DNA from 4 places in the Nocardia bhagyanarayanae genome. Region 1 is predicted to be linked to each of the others. Evidence: riboswitches for the same ligand, from Rfam matches in the RefSeq annotation. Region 1 holds a riboswitch; each other region holds the start of a gene.
The links. Region 1 has a riboswitch for S-adenosylmethionine ahead of FB390_RS30190 (amino acid ABC transporter permease). Riboswitches for the same ligand answer to the same signal wherever they lie in the genome.
Positions count from the first base shown of each region.

Region 2: linked by a shared signal. The riboswitch ahead of FB390_RS07900 (rhodanese-like domain-containing protein) and the one ahead of FB390_RS30190 (amino acid ABC transporter permease) in region 1 are both predicted to bind S-adenosylmethionine.
Region 3: linked by a shared signal. The riboswitch ahead of FB390_RS03945 (aminotransferase class V-fold PLP-dependent enzyme) and the one ahead of FB390_RS30190 (amino acid ABC transporter permease) in region 1 are both predicted to bind S-adenosylmethionine.
Region 4: linked by a shared signal. The riboswitch ahead of FB390_RS00985 (bifunctional o-acetylhomoserine/o-acetylserine sulfhydrylase) and the one ahead of FB390_RS30190 (amino acid ABC transporter permease) in region 1 are both predicted to bind S-adenosylmethionine.

Region 1 covers NZ_VFPG01000002.1:753,758-757,263, forward strand. The annotation lists gene FB390_RS30185 (amino acid ABC transporter ATP-binding protein) at 1-726, opposite strand, end outside; gene FB390_RS30190 (amino acid ABC transporter permease) at 723-1,595, opposite strand; SAM riboswitch class I at 2,040-2,134, opposite strand; gene FB390_RS30195 (hypothetical protein) at 2,436-3,167, shown strand; gene FB390_RS30200 (glycosyltransferase family 2 protein) at 3,238-3,506, opposite strand, start outside.
Region 2 covers NZ_VFPG01000001.1:1,891,126-1,894,631, forward strand. The annotation lists gene FB390_RS34130 (hypothetical protein) at 5-529, shown strand; gene FB390_RS07895 (O-succinylhomoserine sulfhydrylase) at 583-1,797, opposite strand; gene FB390_RS07900 (rhodanese-like domain-containing protein) at 1,794-2,210, opposite strand; SAM riboswitch class IV at 2,226-2,341, opposite strand; gene FB390_RS07905 (Rv0361 family membrane protein) at 2,377-2,826, opposite strand; gene FB390_RS07910 (FAD-dependent oxidoreductase) at 3,192-3,506, shown strand, end outside.
Region 3 covers NZ_VFPG01000001.1:992,420-995,925, reverse strand. The annotation lists gene FB390_RS03955 (Pls/PosA family non-ribosomal peptide synthetase) at 1-337, opposite strand, end outside; gene FB390_RS03950 (LysE family translocator) at 567-1,196, opposite strand; SAM riboswitch class IV at 1,296-1,409, shown strand; gene FB390_RS03945 (aminotransferase class V-fold PLP-dependent enzyme) at 1,457-2,776, shown strand; gene FB390_RS03940 (Uma2 family endonuclease) at 2,858-3,457, shown strand; gene FB390_RS03935 (flavin reductase family protein) at 3,464-3,506, opposite strand, start outside.
Region 4 covers NZ_VFPG01000001.1:229,101-232,606, forward strand. The annotation lists gene FB390_RS00975 (MFS transporter) at 1-1,033, opposite strand, end outside; gene FB390_RS00980 (TetR/AcrR family transcriptional regulator) at 1,172-1,918, shown strand; SAM riboswitch class IV at 1,971-2,081, shown strand; gene FB390_RS00985 (bifunctional o-acetylhomoserine/o-acetylserine sulfhydrylase) at 2,167-3,495, shown strand; gene metX (homoserine O-acetyltransferase MetX) at 3,492-3,506, shown strand, end outside.

The DNA of each region.
Region 1 (3,506 bases):
GTCCAGGACCTCGGCGGGCGGGCCCTGTTCGACGATCACGCCCGCGTCGAGGAACACCACCGTGTCGGCGACCTCCCGGGCGAAACCGATTTCGTGCGTGACGATCACCAGCGCGGTGCCGTCCTCGGCCAGATCGCGGATCACGTCCAGCACCTCGCCGACCAACTCCGGATCCAGCGCCGAGGTCGGCTCGTCGAAGAGGATCACTCGCGGCCGCACGGCCAGCGCCCTGGCGATCGCCACCCGCTGCTGCTGCCCGCCGGACAGCCTGCGCGGGTAGGCGTCGGCGAGTTCGCCGATGCCGACGCGCTCGAGCAGCGCCTTCGCCTCGCGCTCGACCTCGCGGCGGTCCCTGCGCTGGGCCGCCACCGGTGCGAGGGTGACGTTGTCCAGCACCGTCAGATGCGGGAAGAGATTGAACTGCTGGAACACGAAACCGATGCGAGAACGCTGTTCACGGACCACGCGATCCGGCAGCGGATACAAGACGTCGCGCCGCAGGCGGTAGCCGATCAGTTCGCCATCGATGTGCACGGTGCCCGCGTCGACCGGCTCGAGGTGGTTGAGCACCCGAAGTAGCGTCGACTTGCCGGAACCGGACGGGCCGATCACCGCGACCACCTCGCCCGCGCGCACCGTCAGATCGATGCCGTGCAAGATCTCGGTGCGACCGAAGGACTTTCGCACGCCGGTGACTCGCACGGCGGGCGTCTCGAGCGCGGTCATCGGGTCGCTCCCCGAGGCGCGGCGGAACCGAGCTCGGCGATCTCGCGGACCCTGCGCCGCAGTTCTTGGAGCGGCGTCGGTGTCGGGGTGCGCTGGGCGCCCTTGGCGTAGTGGCGCTCGATGTAGTACTGCGCCACCGTGAGAATCGTGGTCAGCAGGATGTACCAGACCGTCGCCACCATGAGCAGCGGCACCACCCGGCCGTTGCGGCCGTAGATCACCTGCACCTGGTAGAAGAGTTCGGCGATCGCCATCACCGAGACGATCGAGGTGCCTTTGAACAGGCTGATCACCTCGTTGGTCGCGTTCGGCAGGATCGAGCGCATCGCCTGCGGCACGACGATCGTGCGGAACTGCCGCCAGCGCGGTATACCCAGCGCCGCCGCGGCTTCCAGCTGACCAGGATCGACCGAAACGAGCCCGGCGCGAATGATCTCGGCCGAATACGCGGCCTGGTGCAGCGCGAGACCGATCACGGCGGCGGTGAATCCGGTGATCACACCGTTGACCTCGAAGGTGAGGAACGCCGGTCCGAACGGAATCCCCAGCGAGAGAGTCCGATACAGGTAGGCGATGTTGAACCAGAACAGCAGCTGCACGATCATCGGAATGGAGCGGAACGCCCAGATGTAGACCCACGCGATCACCCGCAGCACCGGATTGTTCGACAGCCGCGCCACGGCGAGCAGGGTGCCGATGAGGAAGCCGAGCGCGGTGCCCCACAGCGTCAGTTCCAGCGTCACCCGCAGCGCCGTCAGCACCGATCGCGCGGTGAAGTACTTCGCGAACGTCGGCCAGTCCCAGCCGGGATTGGTGACCAGGCCGTGCGCGAACTGGGCGAGCAGGATCAACGCGGCGGCGCTGATCACCCAGCGCCACGGGTGGTAGGTGCGTGCGACCCTGGGGGTTCGGTCGCTGGTTGTGTTCGCGGCTCCGTTCGGTTGAAGTGCCGCCGACTGAAGTTGGTCGGCGGCTGTGCCGGGTTCGTCTGCGTCCGCGGCGGATCGGCGTGCGGCAGAGCCGGGTTGGTCGGCAATCGCGCCGGGTCGGTGTGCGGCTGCGACGGGGCTGTCGGCTGTGCCGGGCGGATCGGCGTCATCCGCGGCCGCCGCATCGGATGCGAGGGACGCACTCATTTCGGGCCCTTCGGGAGAATCGAACGCGACCGCGCGACGCGCTGGTCACCGCACCCGGCCAGCGACGGGTGCACGGTCTGGCGCTGGATCAGCGCGGACAGCTGGCTGGGGTTGGGCGGCAGGTCTCGGCGTGGCGTCGGGTCCGGCGGGCGCCGCGGTGTGGGCAGATCATTCGGTCCTCCATCGTTCCTGGCGGAAGCACCCGCACCCGGTCGTCCGGGGGGTTGCTGCGACGTCGGCGAGCCAGGTCTCTCGGTCGCTCTGGATGGTGTTGCGGACCCCGGTCCGCTCCGGGCGCAGCAGGGTCGAGCCGAATCATCATGCGGAGCAGGGCATGTGCCGGACAAGGTTAGGAATCAGGGTGAGCGCAGCCCTGGCGTCGGTCGGTGCGACGGATGATCATTGCGCGGGTCGGCCGGTCGGTTCCCGCGCCGAGCGGCCGCCCGCCGCGGGGTGCTCACTCGTGTCGTCGCTCTGAAATGCGGGTGCAAGCCGACGCGCCGAAAACTTGCCGATTGCCGAAATGGCTGCTGAGCGGGTTTGCCGGAGTACCGTGTCCTCACCGTGCCGACGATGAGGAGCACCGCTGTGACCCTGTTGCGCCGCTTCACCACTCTCACCGCCGCCGCGACCGGTTCGGTCGCACTGGCTTTCGGCGTCTGCGCCCCCGCCGTGGCGGCGCCCGCCCCCGCCGCACCCCCGGCCGCCACCGAACTGGCGGGCAAACAGCAGGCCGCCGCGCCGGGCGACCTGCTCGGCGCCTACCAGTCCACCGTGGAGGCGCTGCGCGGATTCGGGATGGACCCGTTCCTGTACCCGACCGCCGCGGCGTTCTGCGGCAACGGCAGCACCTTCGGTCTCGTGCCCGCCGTCGCGGGCGCGATGCCGGGACCGTGGCCCAAGACCACGGTGTCCATTCCCGGTCTGGATCTGACGGCCGTGAAGTCCGGCCAGACCATGTTCACCTTCGTGCCCTACGGCCTCGACGCGGACAGCCGCACTACCGCGGGTATGCAAGTGGCCTGGCTGAATGTCAGCAACGGCCGCAGCGGCCTCACCAAAATGGGCCCGCTCGCCGACATCTTCCGCGCCATGATCCCCGCCGAGGTCCCCGCCGACCTGCGCCCGCACGCCGAACGCGCCGTCCAGGACTTCTTCTTCGCCGCGCTCCCTGTCGGCGGCATCCGCGCGGTCCCCGTCGACACCGGCAAGGGCACCGTCCTCGCCGCGGTCTTCGGCACCGTCGACAACGGCAAACAGTCCTGCTTCTTCCTGCCGACGGTCGGTATCACCTCGGTCCCGTAAGACCCAGGCCATCGACGACACCGGCTCGGTCCACCGACCGAGCCGGTGTCGTTTCGCTGCGTGCCCCTGCTCAGCGGACCTCGGGCAGCGCGCGGCCCTTCCAGCGAAGTGCCCCACGGCTTTTCGCGCGGTGTGAGCGGAGGACCAGGCGTTGATAGGCGGCGATCGATAGGGGATGGGCCAGTGCCGCGAGCGCGTCGGCGCGGTGGAGGGGGCCGCCGGATTCGAGGGAGCGGGCCAGCAGGCGGCCGGTGACGGCGGCGGCGTAGCCGAGCGCGCCGGTGCGGCGGGTCGGCCCGCTGCCGAACAGCGCGGCCAGCGGAGGGAGCCAATAACCGA
Region 2 (3,506 bases), on a different contig from region 1:
ACGCATGAAGCGCACGATGCACTACCTGGCTGCCGCCGCCCTCCTCGGCGCGGGCTTGTCCGTCGCCGCAGCGCCCGCCCAAGCCGACCCCGGCCCCTGTCAGCTCGGGTGGTCGAATGTCGAGCCTCGCTCGTGCGCGCAGAACAGTTTCAACCTCGCTCCGGTCTTCACACTCGGCAACGGTGTGTGCGTCGGCATGTTCTCGGTCGGCGGCACCGCCTTCGACGGACCGCTCTACGAGTACGCCGAGGCTCCCGGTGCGGCACACGCGGTTGTCGTGCGCCTCATCCCGGGATTCTCTCCGATCGGCACGTGGGGTCCGCAATTGCTCGCCTGCGACGTCACCGCGGTGGTCGACTGGCACAACCTGGACACCGGCCAGCGCGGCAGCGCCAGCCGCTTCGTCCCCGCCGGGCAGCGTCTCAGCCCGACCATCGTCCTCGCGGACACCGGCCCCGGACGGGTTCAGCTCACCGTGCGAACCGACCGCCCCTCCATCCCTGCGACCGCGGAAGTTTTCGTGCCGTAGCCGTTCTCGCGCCCCGCGCAGCGTTGTCGTCGCCGTGCGGGGCGCGGGAGGACTCAGCTAAGGGCGTGATCGAGGTCGGCGAGCAGATCTTCCACGTCCTCGAGGCCGACGGAGATGCGGACAACCCCGTCGGAGAGGCCGATGGTGGCGCGACCCTCCGGGCCCATGGCGCGGTGGGTCGTCGTGGCCGGGTGGGTGATCAGGGTCTTGGAGTCGCCGAGGTTGTTGGAGATGTCGACGACACGCAACCGGTTCAGCACCTCGAAGGCGCGCTTCTTGGCTTCGTCGGCCGGTGCGTTCAGCTCGAAGGTGACCACGGTTCCGCCGCCCGACATCTGGCTGCGGGCCAGGTCGTACTGCGGATGCGATTCCAGGAACGGGTATTTCACCCAGCTGACCGATTCGTTGGTCTCCAGGTATCGCGCGATCCGCAGCGCGGACTCGGTGCTGTGGCGCACCCGCAGCGGCATCGTCTCCAGGCCCTTGAGCAGGGTCCACGCGTTGAACGGGCTCAGCGCGGGGCCGGTGTGGCGCATGAGCGTCTTCACCGGACCGTCGATGTACTCCTGGGAGCCGAGGATGGCGCCGCCGAGGACGCGGCCCTGGCCGTCGATGTGCTTGGTGCCCGAGTAGACGATGACGTCGGCGCCGAGCTCGAAGCCCTTCTGCAACAGCGGAGTCGCGAAGACGTTGTCCAGCACCACTTTCGCGCCTGCGGCGTGCGCGAGCTCGGTCACCCGGCGCACGTCGACGAGCGTCTGCATCGGGTTGGCCGGGGTCTCGAAGAACACCGCCGTGGTCGGCACCGAGAGTGCCTGCTCCCACTGGTCGAGGTCTTCACCGTCGACGAACACCGTTTCCACGCCCCAGCGCGGCAGGATCTCGTTGCACACCACGAAGCACGAGCCGAACAGGCTGCGCGCGGCCACCAGCCGATCGCCCGCGCCGAGCAGCGCGCCGAGTGCCGTGAACACCGCCGACATGCCGCTGGCGGTCGCGAACGCCGCCTCCGCGCCGTCGAGCAACCGGATCCGCTCCTCGAACATGGCGACCGTCGGGTTGCCGTAACGGGAGTAGACGAAGTGCTCCACCTCGCCGGTGAACGCCGCTTCGGCCGCCTCCGCGCTCTCGTAGACGAAGCCGGAGGTGAGATACAGCGCCTCGGCGGTCTCCTCGAAACCGGAGCGGCGCAGGCCGCCGCGCACGCCGAGGGTGGCCGGTCCGACGCCCTCTGGCAGCGGCTTGTCGAACGCGCCGCCGGTGATCACGACTGCCTCCACGGCAGCCCGGTGGCGCGCCAGCCGGTGGCGCCGCGATGGCCGGCCGCGTCGAGCGAGCCCTCGAAGCCCTCGATCACGTTGTAGGAGGGCTCGATGCCGAGCCGGGTGGCGACGGTCGCCGCGTGCGCGGAGCGCTGGCCGGAGCGACACAAGAAGACGACGGGCGCCTCCGCGTCGCGACCCTCCAGTGCCTTGCTCAGCTGCTCGGCGAACTGCGGGTTGGGCGCGCCGGTGCCGTCCACCCACTCGATCAGCACGGTGGGGCGCTCGATCGAACTGGTGTCGGGCACTCCGACGAAGCGCCATTCCGCTTCGGTGCGCACGTCGACCAAGACGGCGGCGGGGTTGTCGCGCAACACCTCCCACGCCTGCTGCGGGGTGATGTCACCGGCGTAACTCATCTCGAACCTCCTGTGAATCCGCACTTGCCGCACCTGTTTCGGTGCGCGGCCAGGTCGTCACCCGGAGCACCCCACCGCGGAGGAGGGTTGCCGACCAGCTGAGCCGGGGCTTGGCGCTGGTTCTCATGACCTAGGGACTGAGATTGCCTGCACCGAGGTCACCGTGTCAAACATTGCAGACGAGCCATTTGTCGTCCGTGCGGGTGAGGTTCCAGGTCGCGGTGTACTCCTTGCCGTCGACCTTGGTGGTCACCGTGGCCTTGGCCCGGTCGCCGTTGAGCGTCTGATCGGTGACGGCTATGAGTTCGATTGCCTTACCGGTGCCTTCCTGCCCGGCCAACGGCGATTTGGCGGGGTCGAAATCGGGGCAGCCGGTACCAGGTGGCGGCACCATATCGGTGTTGTTGGCGCCCTCGACGAAGTTGCCGACGGCGCCCGCGATCTTCTCCGCCTCTGTGACATTTTTCTCAGCGGGGGAGAGCACGCCGCCGAGCGCGATGGCCACCAGCACGATGACGGCCAGCACGGCCGCGGCAAGGAACGGCGCGATGGAGCGCTTGTCGGTCTGATCGACCTCGATCGGTTCGCCTTCGTCGGGGGACTTCTGCTCGGTCATGGATCGATCATCCCTGGTCGGCGGGGGTATCCGACGCCCGGCCCCCGCGCGCCGAACAGCGGCGCGCTCCGCCCCGCTATCGTGGGAAGCGGGCCCGTCCGGCGTCGAGCCCGCGAAGGCGGGCATACAGCCAGTTCACCGCACCGGCGCGGGCGACAACCGGCAGCACCGATAGAATCGCGAGACCGAGACCTGCTGCCATAGCCATATGGCAGTTCACCGTCGTAGCGATCTGGGGACCGTGGGAGCCACGAGCCAGCATCACCAGAGCTCGTGGCGCCGGGTGCAAACAAGCGGTCCGTCAACTTAGCCTAAGCTAAGACGGACGCCATTGAACGTTTCGACCATAAGGGTGCGCGTAAGAGATGACCGAACAGAGTGCAGCGACTCGCCCGCTCCGCATCGCGATCGTGGGCGCAGGACCGGCCGGGATCTACGCCGCCGACGCGTTGATGAAGTCCGATGCCGATGTGAGCATCGACCTCTACGAGCGCATGCCCGCGCCGTTCGGGTTGATCCGCTACGGCGTCGCGCCGGACCATCCGCGGATCAAGGGCATCATCACCGCCCTGCACAAGGTGCTCGACAAGGAGCAGGTGCGTCTGCTCGGCAACATCGACTACGGCACCGACATCACCCTGGACGACCTGCGTCGCTTCTACGACGCGGTGATCTTCTCC
Region 3 (3,506 bases), on a different contig from region 1:
CGTACGCGGCGCCCGCCCACAGCACGGCCAGGATCGTGATGTAGAGATCGCCACTCCCGGAGGGCATTCGGACGCCGACCCGGTCGCCCGCGCGGACTCCCGCCTCGGCCAGCTCGGCCGCTCGCGCCTCCACCGCGGTGAGCAGCTCGCGATACGTGATCAGGATCTCGCCGTCATCGATGGCGTGCGCGTCCGGATGGGCACGGGCGGTAGCGGTCAGGATGTCGACCAGGGTGCGCGGCGGGGGCGCCGCCGCGCCGCGTAGCAGGGGGTCGGACAACGACTGCCCGGTCGTCGGGCTGGCGCCCACCGCGGTGTCGACCTGCGGCTGGAGCATCACGTCCGGCCCACCTCTCATAGACCTGCCTTGCGTTTCCCGATGGTTGTTTCACATGAGGGTTACCGATTGGCAAACACCACGGTGACCAACTGACCACGGTACCCGCGGTATCGGTGAAATCGCCCGGGCCGCGGTGTGATGTCGATCCGCGAGCCTCGGCAGGCTGATCGGGGGCGTCAGGCGTACTTCCGCATTCGCTCCGGCCGGTTTTCGGCGGCAGCGCCTGTCAGGTCGCCGAGGCCGCGGTGCCGAGGCCCAGCGCGGTGAGTATCCCGGCGCTGGCCTGCTCGAGCCGATCGCGGACCTTCGGGCTGCGCAGGAACGCCACCGCGCGGGCGGCGAGCAGGGCGAGCAGGATCATCTCCACGGCGGCGACGGTGCATTCGATCGCGCCGAGCGCGAGCGTGTTCAGGAAGGTGACCTCGGTCAGGAACTGGGGCAGGACGGCCAGGTAGAACAGGCCGACCTTCGGGTTGAAGAGACACGAGACGACACCCGCCGTGAACGCCGAGCGAACCGATGGCGCTTTCCCGCTGCCGGAATCGAATTCGGCCTCGGCCTGCGCCCGCCGCTTGCGCAGTTCGATGAGCGTGCGAATTCCCAAGTACACCAAGTAGATTCCGCCGACGATCTTCAGCGCGCGATACGCGGTCGCGGATTGCTCCAGCAGCGCCGCGACGCCCGCGGCCACCACTACCGCCCACACCAGGCCGCCGAGCGCCGAGCCCACCGCCGCGGCGATGCCGGGACGGGCGTCCACGATCGAAAAGCGCAGCACCAGAAACGAATCCGGCCCCGGCGTCAAGGAAAGCAGGACGCACAGTCCGACGAAGCTGAGCAGCAGCGAGGGCGTCACCCAACGAGTGCAGCGCAGTTCCCGCGGCGGCGCAACCGACTTTCGGCCGCGAAATCCGGAGGTTGACAGACTCGCGTGCGGTCTGCCAACCTCGGAATAGGTCATGAGTGCCAGCGCTAAGCCCCGGCTAGCTGGTCGGCAACCCTCCTCCGCGGTGGGGTGCTCCGGGTGACGACCGGGCCGCCGCCCGATCGGGCGCGGCAAGCGCGGACTCGAAAACACAATCGATCGTCGAGTCCCTGAGCCGACGGGATTACGTGATGACCGCTGTTGTGGACCAGACCTGTGCCGCCCTCGCCCGCGTGTCGGGTGACGAGCTGCCGGTGCCGCTCGTGCAGGGCGGAACCCGCACCTACGCCAACTTCGACTACGCCGCGAGCGCGCCGGCGCTGGCCCAGGTCACCGACCGGATTCAGCGGCTGCTGCCGTACTACGCCAGCGTGCACCGCGGCGCGGGCTACGCCTCGCGCATCTCCACCGAGTGCTACGAGGCCGCGCGCGGCTCGGTCGCCCGTTTCCTCGACGCCGCCGACGACCAAGTCGTGGTGTTCACCCGCAACACCACCGACTCGCTGAACCTGCTCGCGTCTTGCGTGCCGGGTGACACCGTGGTGCTCGACATCGAGCATCACGCCAATTTCCTGCCGTGGACGCGGCACGGACGCCGCGTGGTGCGCGCCGCCGACACCGTCGCCGAGACCATCCGGTTGCTGGTGGCGGAGCTGTGCAGCAAGCCCGCCGCACTGCTCGCGGTCACGGGGGCGTCGAACGTCACCGGGGAGGTGCTGCCGCTGGAGCGGCTCGCCGACATCGCGCACCAGTGCGGGGCGCGCATCCTGGTCGACGCGGCCCAGCTCGCTCCGCACCGGCGAATCAGCCTGCGGGAGAGCGGGATCGACTACCTCGCCTTCTCGGGCCACAAGCTGTACGCGCCGTTCGGTTCCGGCGTGCTGGTCGGCCGCCGCGACTGGCTGGATCGGGCCGAGCCCTATCTCGCGGGCGGAGGTGCGGTGCGCGCGGTGAGCACCGAGGGCGCCGAGTGGGCGCCCGCGCCGCAGCGGCACGAGGCCGGGTCGCCGAACGTGCTCGGCGCTGCCGCGATCGCCGCCGCCTGTGACGCGCTCGCCGCCATCGATCCGGACGAGTTGGCCGCCCACGAACGCCTGCTCGCCGACCGCCTGCGCGACGGGCTGTGCGCCATCCCGGGCGTCGAGACGCTGCGCATCTGGTCTGACAGTCCCGATTCCGTCGGCATCGTGGCGTTCACCGTCGCGGGCTTCGCGCCCGGCCACGTCGCCGCCTACCTCTCCGCCGAACACGCCATCGGCGTCCGCGACGGTCGCTTCTGCGCCCACCCCCTGCTCGCCCGCCTCGGCCTCGACGCCGCGCTGCGCGCCAGCATCGGCCTCGGCACCACCTCCGCCGACATCGACCGCCTCGTCGACGCCGTCGCCACCCTGGTCCACCGCGGCCCCTCCTGGAACTACGCCCGAACCGACGGCCTCTGGAACCCCACCCCCGAAACCCGCCCCTTCACCGCCACCCAAACCTCCGGCGCCACCCCCTGCCTCATCGCCTGAGTCACCGGGCTTCGCGGCCGGTCGGGGGCGGTGGCGGCGGGATACTATCGGCGAGACCGTTCCCGACTCGGAGGTGGACCGATGAGCATTCTGCCTGCGTGGGCGACCGATCCAGGGGCGCTGCTCATCACCGAGGCAGGCTACGACGCGCTGCCGGAGGACGTGCAGCGGCAGATCGAGGTGGTCGACGGTCACGTCATCTTCTGCCCCAGCGGTAGTTTCCAGCACAACAATGTGGCCAGGCGGCTGGCCAACGCTCTGGAGCAGGCGCGTCCCGCCGAACCGTGCACCGGCGTCGTCACCGATTTCGAGATGCACTACGTCAAGGGCAGGCCGGGCAGTCCCGGGTTCTCCTTCCGCAGGCCCGACGTGGTGCTGCATCGGTGCGTCGAGGAGGACCGCAAGCTCACCACCGCAGACGCACTGCTGGTCGTGGAGGTCGTCTCACCGGGATCGGAGTACACCGACACCGTCGACGAACGAGCGGAATACGCGCACGAGGGCATTCCGATCTACCTCGTGGTGCACCTCGACGCCGAGCGCCGCGTCAAGATCGTTCAGGAGTATCGCTTGGACTGGGCGAGCCGGACCTATCGGCTCGCCGAAACCCATCAGGACGCGCTGCGGTTGACCGGCCCGTTCCCGATGGAGGTCGCGTTCAAGGAGCTGGACGGCTCCTGAGCTCCCTCAGTCCTCCAAGGAGGACGGGCGGTGGTAGCGGCCGTTGTAG
Region 4 (3,506 bases), on a different contig from region 1:
TCATCAGCGGACGCGGTCCGAGCTTGGGCAGCAGCGCGCTGGTGATGCCCGCCGACACCGCGATGCCCACGGGGAACGGCAGGAACGCGACGCCCGCCTTCAGCGGCGAGTAGCCGAGCGTGACCTGGAAGTAGAAGCTCAGGAACAGGAACATCGCGAACATCGCGATGGGGATCAGCAGTGCGGCGAGCAGCGCGCCGCCACGGTTGCTCTCCCCCGGGATGCGCAGGGGCAACAGCGGATTCGCCGAACGACGCTCGATGGCGACGAACGCGACGAGCAGCGCGAGCCCGGCGACGAGCAGCGCGAGGGTGCCGCCCGAGGTCCAGCCGTGATCGGCGGCGCGGCTGAAGCCGTACACGATGGCGATCAAGCCCGCCGTCACCGTGACGGCGCCGGGCACGTCGTAGCCGCCGGTACGCGGCGCGGGCACGTCCTTGATGACGAACGCGAGCGCGCCGACGAACGCGAGAATCGCGATGGGGGTGTTGACCAGCAGGGTCCACCGCCAGGACGCGTATTCGGTGAGCGCGCCGCCCGCGATCAGGCCGATGGCGGCGCCGCCCGCGGAGATGCCCGCGAACACCGCGAAGGCGCGGGCCCGCTCCTTCGCCTCGGTGAACGTCACCGAGACCAGTGCGAGCGCGGCGGGTGCGAGCAGCGCTGCGAAGGCGCCTTGCAAGCCGCGGCCCGCGAAGAGCTGGGCGCCGTTCTGCGCCAGACCCGCGAGCGCCGAAGCGGCCGCGAAGCCGACGAGGCCGACCAGGAAGATCCTGCGGCGGCCGAGGTAGTCGGCAAGGCGGCCGCCGAGCAGCAGCAGGCCGCCGAAGATCAGCGTGTACGCCGTGAGGGCCCACTGCTTGTCGCCCTCGCTGATGCCGAGGTCACGCTGCGCGAACGGCAGCGCGATGGTCACGATGGTCGCGTCGAGGACCACCATCAGCTGGGCCAGGCCGATTACGCCGAGCGCCAGCCAGCGGGCCGAGTCGCGCCGGTCGCCCGGCGCGTGCACCGCTGTCGATATCTCGCTCACCTTGTCTCCTCGTCGTTCGGAAGTGCGCGTGCGGCCAATCCTGTCACTGACAGACATTTGGCGTCAATAGAAAAATGTCGCAATCAGACATTTGCCGGATCATGACAGATGACCGACCGTCTGAGTTACAGTGGGGAGATGCTCGACTCATCGACGTCGGCGGACACGACGCAGGAAGCCGCGGCTACCAGGCAGGACATCCCGCCCGAGCCCGGCGGGCACGCGGACCGCGAGAACACCGCGCCCCTCGGGCTGCGCGAGCGCAAGAAGCAGCAGACGAGATTGCGCATCATGAACGTCGCGCTCGAACTGTGCGACGCCCAAGGCTTCGACGCGACCACGGTCGAGCAGATCGCGAACGCGGCCGACGTCTCGCCGCGCACCGTCAACCGGTATTTCGAAACCAAGGAGGACATCGTCCTCGCGCCCATCCTCGACTTCGGTCAGATGGTTGCCGACAAGTTGCGAGAACAGCCGCCGAACGGCAACCAGCTGCACGCGCTGTGCAACGCCTATCTCCAGGTGATCGACGACGCGGCGTCCGAGAACTCGGCGGTGTCGTTCTGCAGGTTCCAGCAGATGCAACGGGTCGTGCGCGACAGTCCCTCCGTCAACAGCCGCGCGCTGGAGTTCGCCGACAGCAAGTCCGACGCGATCACCGCGGTGCTCGCCGAACGTCTCGGCACCACACAAGGGGCGCTGAGCGTGCGATTGATCGTCTCGACCTGGCAGATGCTGTGTCATCTCGCGATGGACGTGCACGGCGAGCTGATCGTGGACGGCGATCCGGAGACCGCGGTGCGCGCGGCGCGGGCGACGTTGCTCGACGCGTACGCGGAGTTCATGCGGGTCTGTACGGAACCGGTGGCCGAATCGGCGGAGTGAGATCGGCTACGAATTTCGGTCATTGGCCGCCCGCCAGCTACCATGTCCGTCAGGTCATGAGTGCCAGCGCCAAGCCCCGGCTCGCTGGACGGCAACCCTCCAGCAGCGGTGGGGTGCTCCGGGTGATGACCGGGCCCTCGAAGGTCGAGGGCAAGCGCGCTGTCAGGAGGTTCCCGGAAATGTGTTGTCCTGGATAGACCGCATCACCGATCTCGTTAGTCCGGCGAACAACTCTTGTGGAGCATGACATGACCGACCCCGTCGCGGCCGAGTTCGATCCTGCCCGTTGGTCCTTCGAGACCAAGCAGGTGCATGCGGGCCAAGCCCCCGATCCGAGCACCGGCGCCCGCGCCCTGCCGATCTACCAGACCACTTCCTACGCCTTCCGCGACACCGACCACGCGGCGGCGCTGTTCGGGCTGGCCGAGCCGGGCAACATCTACACCCGCATCATGAACCCGACCCAGGACGTGGTCGAGCAGCGCATCGCCGCGCTGGAAGGCGGTGTCGCCGCGCTGCTGCTCGCCTCCGGGCAGGCCGCGGAGACCTACGCGATCCTGAACCTGGCTTCGGCGGGCGACCACATCGTGTCCAGCCCGCACCTGTACGGCGGCACCTACAACCTCTTCCACTACTCGCTGCCCAAGCTCGGCATCGAGGTCTCGTTCGTCGAGGACCCGGACGATCTCGACCAGTGGCGCGCCGCGATCCGGCCCAACACCAAGGCGTTCTTCGGCGAGACCATCGCCAATCCCAGCAGTGCCGTGTTCGACATCCCCGGTATCGCCGAGGTCGCGCACGCCGCGGGGATCCCGCTGATCGTGGACAACACCGTCGCGACCCCTTACCTGATCCAGCCGCTGGCGCACGGCGCCGACATCGTGGTGCACTCGGCCACCAAGTACCTGGGCGGGCACGGCGCGGCCATCGCCGGCGCGATCGTCGACGGCGGAAAGTTCGACTGGACCGTCCGCGACGACAAGGGCGAGCCGCGCTACCCCGGCTTCACCACCCCGGACCCGAGCTACCACGGCGCGGTCTTCGCCGACCTGGGCGCGCCCGCCTACGCGCTGAAGGCCCGTGTGCAGCTGCTCCGCGATCTGGGCGCGGCGGTCTCACCGTTCAACGCCTTCCTCATCGCGCAGGGCATCGAGACGCTGAGCCTGCGCATCGAGCGCCACGTCGCCAACGCGCAGGCGGTCGCCGAGTTCTTGGCCGAGCATCCGGCCGTCGAATCGGTCCACTACGCGGGACTGCCCAGCTCGCCTTGGCACGAGCGGGCCAAGCGACTGGCGCCGAAGGGGACCGGCGCGATCGTCTCGTTCGAGCTGCGCGGCGGCGTCGACGCGGGCAAGAAGTTCGTGGACGCGTTGGTCCTGCACAGCCACGTGGCCAACATCGGGGATGTGCGTTCCCTGGTGATCCATCCGGCATCGACGACGCACTCCCAACTCACGCCCGAGCAACAGCTCGCCTCCGGCGTCACCCCGGGGCTGGTCCGCCTCGCCGTGGGCATCGAGGGAATCGACGACATTCTGGCCGATCTGCGCGCCGGATTCACGGCGGCGACGACGTGACCGTGAGCGCC